DNA from 2 places in the Janthinobacterium sp. SUN026 genome. Region 1 is predicted to be linked to the other one. Evidence: predicted binding sites of a transcription regulator. Region 1 holds the regulator's gene; the other holds the start of a gene.
The links. The regulator FNR, encoded in region 1, switches genes on or off when oxygen is low (the NO sensors DNR and NnrR bind a similar motif). The targets are predictions, from matches to a motif close to TTGATNNNNATCAA.
Positions count from the first base shown of each region.

Region 2: a site for FNR is predicted at 2,263-2,276, ahead of paaA (1,2-phenylacetyl-CoA epoxidase subunit PaaA). Genes of this name have one in related genera too.

Region 1 covers NZ_JAPQNU010000003.1:731,489-736,876, forward strand. Annotated here, with positions in the region: gene OX459_RS18040 (response regulator) at 1-2,288, opposite strand, end outside; gene fnr (fumarate/nitrate reduction transcriptional regulator Fnr) at 2,538-3,296, shown strand; gene OX459_RS18050 (FixH family protein) at 3,421-3,945, opposite strand; gene ccoG (cytochrome c oxidase accessory protein CcoG) at 4,048-5,388, opposite strand, start outside.
Region 2 covers NZ_JAPQNU010000001.1:228,123-233,510, forward strand. Annotated here, with positions in the region: gene OX459_RS01130 (M14-type cytosolic carboxypeptidase) at 1-661, opposite strand, end outside; gene OX459_RS01135 (hypothetical protein) at 803-1,054, shown strand; gene paaX (phenylacetic acid degradation operon negative regulatory protein PaaX) at 1,164-2,093, opposite strand; gene paaA (1,2-phenylacetyl-CoA epoxidase subunit PaaA) at 2,361-3,350, shown strand; gene paaB (1,2-phenylacetyl-CoA epoxidase subunit PaaB) at 3,377-3,661, shown strand; gene paaC (1,2-phenylacetyl-CoA epoxidase subunit PaaC) at 3,676-4,428, shown strand; gene paaD (1,2-phenylacetyl-CoA epoxidase subunit PaaD) at 4,428-4,955, shown strand; gene paaE (1,2-phenylacetyl-CoA epoxidase subunit PaaE) at 4,996-5,388, shown strand, end outside.

The DNA.
Region 1 (5,388 bases):
TGGTGCAGCATGCGCTGCTCGCCGCCGTCGTCCTTGGCGATCAGCGCCTGGTGCAGGGCGTCGAACAGGCTCGAGCCCGTGATTGGCTTCATCAGCACGACGTCGGCCTCGGCCGCGCTGGAGATTTCTTCCAGGTGGTTGCGGGCAAACGCGTTGACCATCACGACGATGGGCTGGCGCTGGCCGCTGGCCGCCTGGCGGATGGCCTTGGCCGTGGCCAGGCCATCCATGACGGGCATGTGCCAGTCGGCCAGCACCACGTCGTACGGTTGCTGCTGCGCCAGGCGTTCGCGGTACAGTTCGATGGCGGCAAAACCGGAGTCCACTTCGTCGGCCAGCCAGCCCCACGCCTCGATCAGCTTGACGATCAGTTCGCGCGTGGTGCGGTTGTCGTCGGCCACCAGCAGGCGCAGCTGGCCCAGCGCTGGCGTGCGCCGCGTTTCGGCCGGCTGCGCCAGCATCTCGAAGGGCACGCTGAACCAGAAGCGGCTGCCCTTGCCTTCGCTGCTGGCGACGGCGATGTCGCCGCCCATCATGTGGATCAGCTGCTTGCTGATGGCCAGGCCCAGGCCCGTGCCGCCGAAGCGCCGCGTGATGCTCTGGTCGCCCTGGGAAAACGCGGCAAACAGCTGCTGTTGCTGCAGTTCCGTCATGCCGATGCCCGTGTCGCGCACTTCGAAGCGCAGCCAGGCGCGGCCGTTTTCGTTCTCGGCCAGGCTGACGGCCACCACCACTTCGCCGCTCTCCGTGAACTTGATGGCGTTGCCGGCCAGGTTGACGAGGATTTGCTGCAGGCGCTGGGCGTCGCCCACGAGGCGCCGCGGCACGTCGGGCTCGACGGCGATGGCCAGTTCCAGCTCCTTTTCGCCCGCATTCATCGTCATCGTCGTGGCCAGGGTATTCATGACTTCGTCGAGGTCGAATTCGACGGGTGACAATTCCATGCGCCGCGCCTCGATCTTCGAATAGTCGAGCACGTCGTTGAGGATGCCCAGCAGCGACTGGCCCGCCACTCTGACCATGGTCAGATACTTGCGTTGTTCTGTGTCGAGCCTGGTATTGCCCAGCAAATACACCATGCCCAGCACGGCATTGAGGGGCGTGCGGATTTCATGGCTCATGTTGGCCACGAAATCGCTCTTCGCGCGGTTGGCCGCCTCGGCCCGGTCGCGTTCCTGTTCCAGCTCCGCCGCGCGCGATTCGAGTTCCTGCTGCAGGCGGTCGCGTTCGCTCATCAGGCCGTTGAACGCTTCTGTCAGTTCGCCGATTTCGTCGCGCTGCTGCACCGGCACGGGCGTGAAGCGGCTGCCGCTGGTGCGCAGGGCTTGCAGGGTGTCGCGCAGGCGCACCAGCGGCGACAGCAGGCGCACGGTGACCCAGCCCAGCACAAAGGCGGCCAGCAGCGAGGCGAGGATGCTCCACAGCACCAATCGGTACAGCACGCCATCGAACGGTTCGAAGGCATCTTCGACGGGGAGCGAGGCGGCCAGCAGCCAGTTCACGGATTTCAGGCGCTTGAAGCTGTTGACGGCCGTGATGCCGCGGCTGTTGGTGCTGACCATGCTGCCTTCGCCATCTTCCTTCAGCAGCTGGGTCGTCGTCAGGTTGGCGTTCGGCTTGCGCGGTTGCAGCAAGCGGCTGGTATCGGGGTGCAGCACGTAGCGCGGCACGGCGCCGCGCGTGAGGATGAAGTAATAGCCGTTCTTGCCGATCTTTTCCGAGCGCAGGCGGCCCAGCAGGTTGTCCTTGTACAGGCGCAGCACGCCGATCACCACGCCGGCCACCTGGCCATCGGCGGCCAGCACGGGCGCCACCATCTGCACGATGGGCATGCCGCTCGACTTGCCCAGCATCGGTTCGGTGATCATGGGCTGGCGCGTGCGCAGGACGGTCTGGAAATACTCGCGCTCGGCGACGTTGATGCCGGCGCGCCCCGCTACTTCCGGCATGTCGGCCACGACGGCGCCATGCGCGTCGAGCACCAGCACGTCATCGAACAGCACCAGCATCGAGCGGCGCGAATAGTATTCGCGCAATTGGGCGGGCCGGGCGATCAATTCCGGCGGTTGCTGCCTGGCCGTCAGGGTGACGATCTGCAGCAGCATGCCCAGCTTGTCGTCGAGCTCGGCGGCGGTGCGGGTGATCAGGGACGATTGCTGGCTCAGCAGGACTCGGGTGAAGTCGTCGCGCATGTGCTGCACCTGGATCATGGTGACCAGCGCGATCATGGCGATCGAGGTCAGGCTGGTGGCCAGCGCGACTTTTGCTTTAATGCCGAGAGGCTTCATGATTTCCTTTTCAGTACCGGGCGGCACAGGCGGCAGATAATGCTGTCAGGAATTTTCCTATCAATACCCCAGCTTGGCAAGCGCCACCGCGCAAATTGCCCGCCCCATACGGGCTTTTGACGATGTTGCCATATAATTAAAGGCTGGACGTCGTTTATTCGCCGAATTTACGGTGAAATTGGCATACGGCAACCCTGTATGCGGCTGTATGCAGTAAACTTGTTGTTGCATTTTCTAAAAGGTACCGACATGACTGAAGCGCTACTCACTCCAACCTTGCCCACCGTGAACGTGGAGGCGTTGCGTGCGCGATGCTCGACCTGCAGCATGCATCAATTGTGCCTGCCGATGGGCCTCGATGTGGGCGACATGGACAGGCTGGATCAGATCATCGGCCGCCGCCGCAAGATTGTGCGCGGCGCCTCGCTGTTCCGCATCGGCGACTCGTTCCAGAACCTGTATGCGATCCGCCTGGGGCATTTCAAGACGTACCAGATCAATCCGGGCGGCGAAGAGCAGGTGACGGGCTTCCAGATGGCGGGCGAACTGCTGGGCATGGACGCCATCAGCGCCGACCGCCACCACTGTAATGCGGTGGCGCTGGAAGACAGCGAAGTGTGTGAAATCCCGTTTTCCAGCCTGGAACAATTGCTGGGCAATATGCCGACCCTGCTGCGCCATTTCCACCGCATGATGAGCCAGGAAATCACGCGCGAGCAAAGCGTCATGCTGTTGCTGGGCAATATGCAGGCGACGCAGCGCTTTGCCGCCTTCATCGTCAACCTGGCGTCGCGCTATGAAGCGCGCGGCTATTCGGGCAGCAATTTCCAGCTGCGCATGTCGCGCGAGGAAATCGGCAACTACCTGGGCCTGACCATCGAGAGCGTCAGCCGCCTGCTGTCGAAGTTCAAGAAGGAAGGCTGGCTGCGCGTCTCCAACCGGGAAATTGAAATCCTGCAGCCGGCGAAATTGAAGGCGATTACGGCCGGCACGGACACCTGCAAGTAACAGCACCGTCAAAACCTGCTGCACGTCGCGCTTTGCGGCCTGCGATGCTCGCTGTGCTATAGCACAGCTGCGCTTCTCAACCACAAATCACTGCCGCTCGCTACGGTTTTCCCGGCGCTGTACGTTATAGCTCTTCATCCGCATGCAGCGCGATGCTGCGCTGCAGGGGCCAGGTCCAGATGCCGGACAGGCGCCACTCGCGTTTGTCGTTTTCCACCAGCACTTGCCAGCGGCTGCGCTCGAGCATCGGCAGCGCCACGGAAAAATTGCCGGCCGCGTCGGGCTGCACCAGCACCTTGATATCCTTTTCCGGCAGGGTCGCATGCGCCAGGTGCAGCTGCAAAGGCGCCTGATAGGCCTTGCCGAAGCTGTGCACGGAACCGGTCAGGCGCGCTTGCGCCACGTCATACGACAGGCGCGTATCCATCGCCAGGTCGCTGGCGATCGTGTCGCGCTTCAAATCCTGGTTGATCGCCTTGCCCTGCTTGTAATAATCGCCCACCACCAGCGCATCGGGCTGCGTAAACGCGATATAGCCCATGAAGCTGCCGACGACCACGGACAGGCCGGGGCCGATCATCAGCAGCCATGGCCAGCGGTGCTTGTACCACGGTGCAACGGGTGCTTGCAGTTTCAGACTGTCGGACATGATATTTCTCCTGTTTAATCAGCCAGTCCCCGCATGGGGACCGGCCTTCCTGCAACTTCGTGGCGGCGGCGAGGGCACCCGGTCCCCGTCCGCCTTTCCTTGTTAACGTGGCACGATGAATACCGCGCTTTCACGCACATGCAGCGATGGGTCGTCCAGCGATTGCAATTCGATCGCAATCTTGTTCGAGCCCTTCTCTCCCACGCCGTGCGGCACGCGCAGGCGGATGGGCCAACCCAGCGTTTCCGTCGGCTGCAAGGTCACTTCTTCGCGCGTCAGCAAGGTCAGGCCCGGCAAGCCGGAAGCGCTGATTTTGAAATGCTGGCTTTGCTCCGATGTGTTCATGATCTGCAGGCGGTAGACGTTTTCGATCATGCCGTCTTCCACTTCGCGTCCCATCGAACCGCGGTCGCGGATCACGTCCATTTTCAGGGGCGTGCGCAGGGCCAGCGAAGTACACACGGCGATGATGATCAGGGCCAGGATGGAAGTGTAGATCAAGACGCGCGGGCGCATGGCGCGCTGGCGTATCTGCTTCGAATTGAAGTTGTTTTCCATCGCATGGTCGGTACTGTAGCGTACCAGTCCCCGTGGCCGGTCGACCTTGTCCATCACGCTGTTGCAGGCATCGACGCAAGCGGCGCAACCGATGCATTCATACTGCAGGCCGTTACGGATATCGATGCCGGTCGGACACACCTGCACGCACAGGGTACAGTCGATGCAATCGCCCAGCTTGTCGTTGTTGCCGGCCTTCTTGCTCATGGCGCCACGTGGTTCGCCGCGCTTGGCATCGTAGGTGATGATCAGGGTGTCCTGGTCGAACATGGCGCTCTGGAAGCGCGCGTAGGGGCACATGTATTTGCACACCTGCTCGCGCAGCCAGCCCGCGTTGCCGTAGGTTGCCAGGCTGTAGAACAAGACCCAGAACCATTCCCAGGGACCGAAATTGAGCGTGGTCACCGACTGTGCCAATTCCTTGATCGGCGTGAAGTAGCCGACAAAGGTAAAGCCCGTCCACAGGGCGATGGCGCCCCATACCAGGTGCTTGGCCGTCTTCTTGAACGCCTTGCGCACGGAGGGGCCCTGCTTGTCGAGGGCCATGCGCGCGCTGCGCGTGCCCTCGATGCGGCGTTCGACCCACAGGAAAATTTCCGTGTATACCGTTTGCGGGCAAGAGAACCCGCACCACACCCGCCCGGCAATGGCCGTGACGAGGAACAACAAATACGCACAGATGATCAGCAGGGCCGCCAGATAGATGAAATCCTGGGGCCACAGCACGACGCCGAAAATGTAGAACTTGCGCGTGGTCAAATCGAACAGCAGGGCTTGCCTGCCATTCCAGGTCAACCACGGCAAGCCGTAGAACGCGAGCTGGGTAAGCCATACGCATACCCATCGCCAGGTAGCGTAGCGTCCTTTGGCCTCGCGAGGGTAGAT
Region 2 (5,388 bases), on a different contig from region 1:
CGTTGGTGCGCAGGTTGCCATGCACGGAACCGTCCGGGTTCATGTTCGGCACCACGTAGAAGACGGCGTCTTGCAGGCACTGGCGGGCAAATGGATTGGCCTGGTCCAGCAAGGCTTCGAGCATGCCTTCGACAAACCATTCGGCCATCGTTTCACCGGGATGCTGGCGCGCGATGACCCAGACTTTCTTTTCGGCATCGGCGTCGCCCACCACCAGCAGATTCATGTCGCGGCCTTCCACGGTGCTGCCCAGGTCGATCAAGCGCACCAGCGGCGACGCTTGCGCGCTGTCGATCAGGGCCAGGTGGCGGTCCCATGGGTACGGCTCGAAGTAGGCGTAGTACACGCTTTCCTCTTCCGGCGTGTGTTCGATGGTCATCACCGTGCCGTCAAAGCTGGTCGGCACGCGGAACCACGTTTCGCGGTCGTAGCTGGCCACGGCCTGGTAATCTTTCCAGCCGTCCGGGTAGGCCGACTTGCCTGCGTTCATGAAGCGGATCGTGCACGCCTCGCCTTGCGCGCCTTGCAGGCGGAAGTAAAACCACTGCGTGATGTCGGCGTGGGAATCCTTGCGGATGTTCAGCTCGATGGATTGGGCATCGTCGGCGCGCAGCACCTCGATCGCGCCGGCGTCGAATTGCTGGCTGATTTTAATGGTCATGAGTGTTCCTGATAAAAACGTATGGGTTTTGCATCGTGTGCAATGGCGCGATGATACCTGTTTTGCGGTGGACTTTGTGCTGGCGCAAACGATGACGGACGCGCTTTGCTAACGTGATAGCTCCGACACGGGGAGGCCATCATGGATGACAACGGCAAACACATACGCGAACTGGAAAAGAAAATCAGCGCCCTCAGCGACGCCCTGGCGCACCTGGGCAAGGGCACGACCTTGCAGGAATTGCTGCGCATCATACGTTTCCCCGGCTATACGACGCCGGCCGAATTCACCTTCAACGTCGCCATCCTCGACACCATGCTGGTGCAGGCCAATGCGCTGGAAAAGCTGGGGCAGGATTTATTGGCAGGGGCAAAACAGGTGGTAGCAAAATAGTGAGCGCAGGCACTGACGTATTCCTGAATGCCTGAAAAATCGCCAGGGCCAGGGCCGCAGACAGTGCGAATGGACGCCCAGGCCCTGCAACATCGTCATGGACGTGTTGTCAGGTATTCAGGCCGCCAAAACGTTCGTAGAACCACGGCTCCACATCGGGCGCCTGCGCATCTTCGCGCCGCAAGGTGGCCAGGATATGTTCCTCGGCCGCCGCGTACGTGATGCGGTACAGGTCGCGGGCCAGCGCATACGCCTGCGTGCCGGGCCACGGTTCGGGCAGCAGTTCGACGGGCAGTTGCGGGTCGTGCAATTGCACGCGGCGGTAGGCGTGCGTCAGCAGCGAGCGGATGACGAACGCTTGCTCCGCATCGAACACGGGTGCTTCTTGCAGCAAGGTCAGCAGTGGTTGGAAACTGGCGATGAATTTTTGGTAGCCGGCCATGACTTCCGATAAATCCCAGCAGTCGCCCACCATGTCGCGCAGGGGACGCGTGCTGACGCCCGGCAATTCCGTGGTGTGGCAGACATATAGCTTGCCCTGCACTTCATTGCGCACGAGGATATCTTCCAGCGCCTCCGTATTGCTGGCAGGATGGCCAAAGATGCCAGGCGAGATCAAGCCATAGCCAGCCCACAATAATTCCTTGCGCAGCGCCCCCCGCTCGGCGGCGCCGATGCTGCCGGCCGGCCCGATCACCAGGGTCCAGCTGCCATCCCAGTGCACGACCAGCGGCGCATAGATGCGGCGATAGGCGCGCTCGAAGCGGGCCAGCGCCTCCGGGCGTATCGTATAGGCGCTGCGGCGGCCGTCGCGCTGCGAGCTGAGCCAGCCTTCCTGCGCCAGGCGGAACACGCTGGTGCGCAATAAACGGTCATTCACGCCAAACGGCGCCAGCAGTTCGATCAGGCTGCCCAGCCAGATGGCGCCGCCGCGCGGCACGATGGCGTCGCCAAAGATGGTCATCACCAGGGACTTCGAGCGCGGTGGGTCGCGTTCCAGGAAATCGGCTATCCATGCCGTGCAGCGGGTGTTCTTCATGTGGTTCCGGTCTGGCCGTGTTGCGGTCGGTTCAATAAAAGCAGCAGTTTACTTGGCTGCGCGGGTAGCGCGGCAATAATTTGCCGGAAGCGCTGGTGGCGCTCCGCAGTGTTTTCTCATAAGCAATATCATACGCACAAAAAAGCTGCACAAGATACGAATTTTTAAAATGATTCATATCAAGTGTATGCAAATCGTTTTTTGTATCGTATTATCTGTTCATCGCACCGCGTTGCTGCGCAAAATCAAAGACATGGGAGACAGATCATGTACGCACAAATGGTTGAAACCGGCCTCAAGAACGTCCGTTCCCTCGACGACATGGGTCAAGAAGAGCGCGCTTTCCAGGCACGCATCGACGAAGGCATCAAGATCGAGGCCAAGGACTGGATGCCGGACGCTTACCGCAAGACCCTGATCCGCCAGATTTCGCAGCACGCACACTCGGAAATCGTCGGCCAATTGCCTGAGGGCAACTGGGTCACGCGCGCGCCCACCCTGAAACGCAAGTCCATCCTGCTGGCGAAGATCCAGGATGAAGCGGGCCATGGCCTGTACCTGTATAGCGCCGCGGAAACCTTGGGCGTGTCGCGCGACGACTTGCTGGCCGCCTTGCATTCGGGCAAAGCCAAGTATTCCAGCATCTTTAACTATCCCACCCTGTCGTGGGCCGACATGGGCGCCATCGGCTGGCTGGTCGACGGCTCCGCCATCATCAACCAGATTCCCCTGTGCCGCTGCTCGTACGGCCCGTATGCGCGCGCCATGATCCGCGTCTGCAAGGAAGAATCGTTCCATGCGCGCCAGGGCTACGACATCATGATGTCGCTGTGCAAGGGCACGCCCGCGCAGAAAGCCATGGCACAGGATGCCTTGAACCGCTGGTGGTGGCCGTCGCTGATGATGTTCGGTCCATCGGACGCCGCTTCCGTCAACAGCGCCCAGTCGGCGCAATGGCGCATCAAGCTGTTCTCGAACGACGAATTGCGCCAGCGCATGGTCGACCAGACCGTGCCGCAAATCGAATACCTGGGCCTGACCGTGCCCGATCCCGACCTGAGGTTCAATGCGGAAACAGGCCACTATGAATTCGGCGAGATCGACTGGTCCGAGTTCAACAATGTCTTGAAGGGCAATGGCCCGTGCAACCGCGAACGCCTGCAAACGCGCGTGAAAGCGTATGAAGACGGCGAATGGTTCCGCGATGCCTTGGTCGCCTACGCCGACAAGCAAGCCGCTAGCAAAGCGGCAGCCTGAAAATATCTATAAAAGGGGATAGCAACATGAGCAAAGAATGGCCTTTGTGGGAAGTTTTCATCCGCAGCCAGCACGGCCTGGCGCACAAGCATGTGGGCAGCCTGCACGCTTCCGACGCCACCATGGCGGTCAACCATGCGCGCGATGTCTACACGCGCCGCAATGAAGGCGTGAGCATCTGGGTGGTGCGCGCGGCCGATATCGTCGCCAGCAGCCCCGGCGACAAGGGCGCTCTGTTCGAACCGTCGAACAGCAAGGTGTACCGCCATCCCACCTTCTTCCCGATGCCGGAAGAAGTCAAGAATCTGTGATGGGAGCGCCTGCAATGGATGACAAGGTCAATTACCTTCTGCGCCTGGGCGACAACGCCCTGATCCTCAGTCAGCAGCTGTCGCAGCTGTGCGGCAAGGGCCCGGCGCTGGAAGAGGACATGGCGTTGACCAACGTGGCGCTGGACTTGCTGGGCCAGACGCGTTTGTGGTTCAGCTATGCGGCCGAACTGGAAAACGCGGGCCGCGACGAGGACGACATCGCCTTTTTGCGCGACGCCCACGATTTCAAGAATTGCCTGCTGGTCGAGCAGCCGAACGGCAATTACGCCGACACGATGATGCGCCAGTTCTTCTTCGACAGCTGGCACTACTTCCAGCTGCTGGAACTGACGAAATCGACGGATGCGCGCATCGTCGAGGTGGCGCAAAAGTCGATCAAGGAAGTGACCTATCACTTGCGCCGCAGCGGCGATCTTGTCGTGCGCCTCGGCGACGGTACGGCGGACAGCCACGCGAAAACGCAGGCCGCCGCCGACAAGCTGTGGATGTACACGGGCGAGATGTTCAAGTACGACGCCATCGACCAGGCCATGGTCGCCGCCGGCATCGCACCGCCATCCGACATCCTGCGCCAGGCTTTCCTGGAACACGTGGCTGAGATCTTCGCCGAAGCGACGCTTGTCATGCCGGCGCCCGACGCCTGGATGCAAAAAGGCGGCAAGCAGGGCACGCACACGGAGCACCTGGGCTTTATCCTGGCCGAGATGCAGTTCCTGCAGCGCGCCTATCCCGGGGCGGAGTGGTAATGAACACTGCCGCGGCAGCGCTGGACGCCGCCCAGGTCTGGGCCTGGCTGGGCGACGTGCCGGACCCGGAAATCCCCGTCATTTCGGTGGTGGACCTGGGCATCGTGCGCGCCGTCGAAGTCACCGGCGACGACGCCTGTACCGTGACGATCACGCCCACGTATTCGGGTTGCCCTGCCATGCAGGTGATCGCCGACGCTGTCACGGATGCCTTGCGCAGCCATGGCGTGGACAAGGTGACGCTGGTGAACCAGCTGTCGCCCGCCTGGACGACGGACTGGATGAGCGAGACGGGCAAGGCCAAGCTGAAAGGCTATGGCATCGCCCCGCCGCAGCAGCAGGTGATCGACATCAGCGGTTTGCGTGGTGGCGTCAAGCGCCAGCCCATGCCGAAACTGGACGTGATCTGCCCGAACTGCGGTTCCACGCATACGCAGCTGACCAGCCAGTTCGGCTCCACGCCGTGCAAGGCCCTGTACAAATGCCTGGATTGCCGCGAACCGTTTGACTACTTCAAGTGCCACTAAAAAAATCAGGCACACGTTCCGAAGAAACTGGAGATGAAGCATGAGTAAATTTTATCCGCTGTGCGTGGCCAACGTGCGCAATGAAACGCGCGACACCATCGCCGTCACGTTCGACGTGCCAGCGGAACTGCAGCAGCAGTTCCGCTTCCAGCAGGGCCAGCACCTGACTCTGCGCGCCCATATCAATGCGGAAGACGTGCGCCGCTCGTATTCCATCTGTTCGGCGGTGCAGGATGGCACTCTGCGCGTAGCCATCAAGCGCACGCCGGGCGGCGCCTTTTCCACCTGGGCGAACGACACCCTGAAAGCCGGCGCCACCATTGAGGTGATGCCGCCGATGGGTCACTTCAACGTGCCGCTCGACTGCGTCAACCGCAAGCACTACCTGGCGTTCGCGGCCGGCAGCGGCATCACGCCCATCCTCTCCATCATC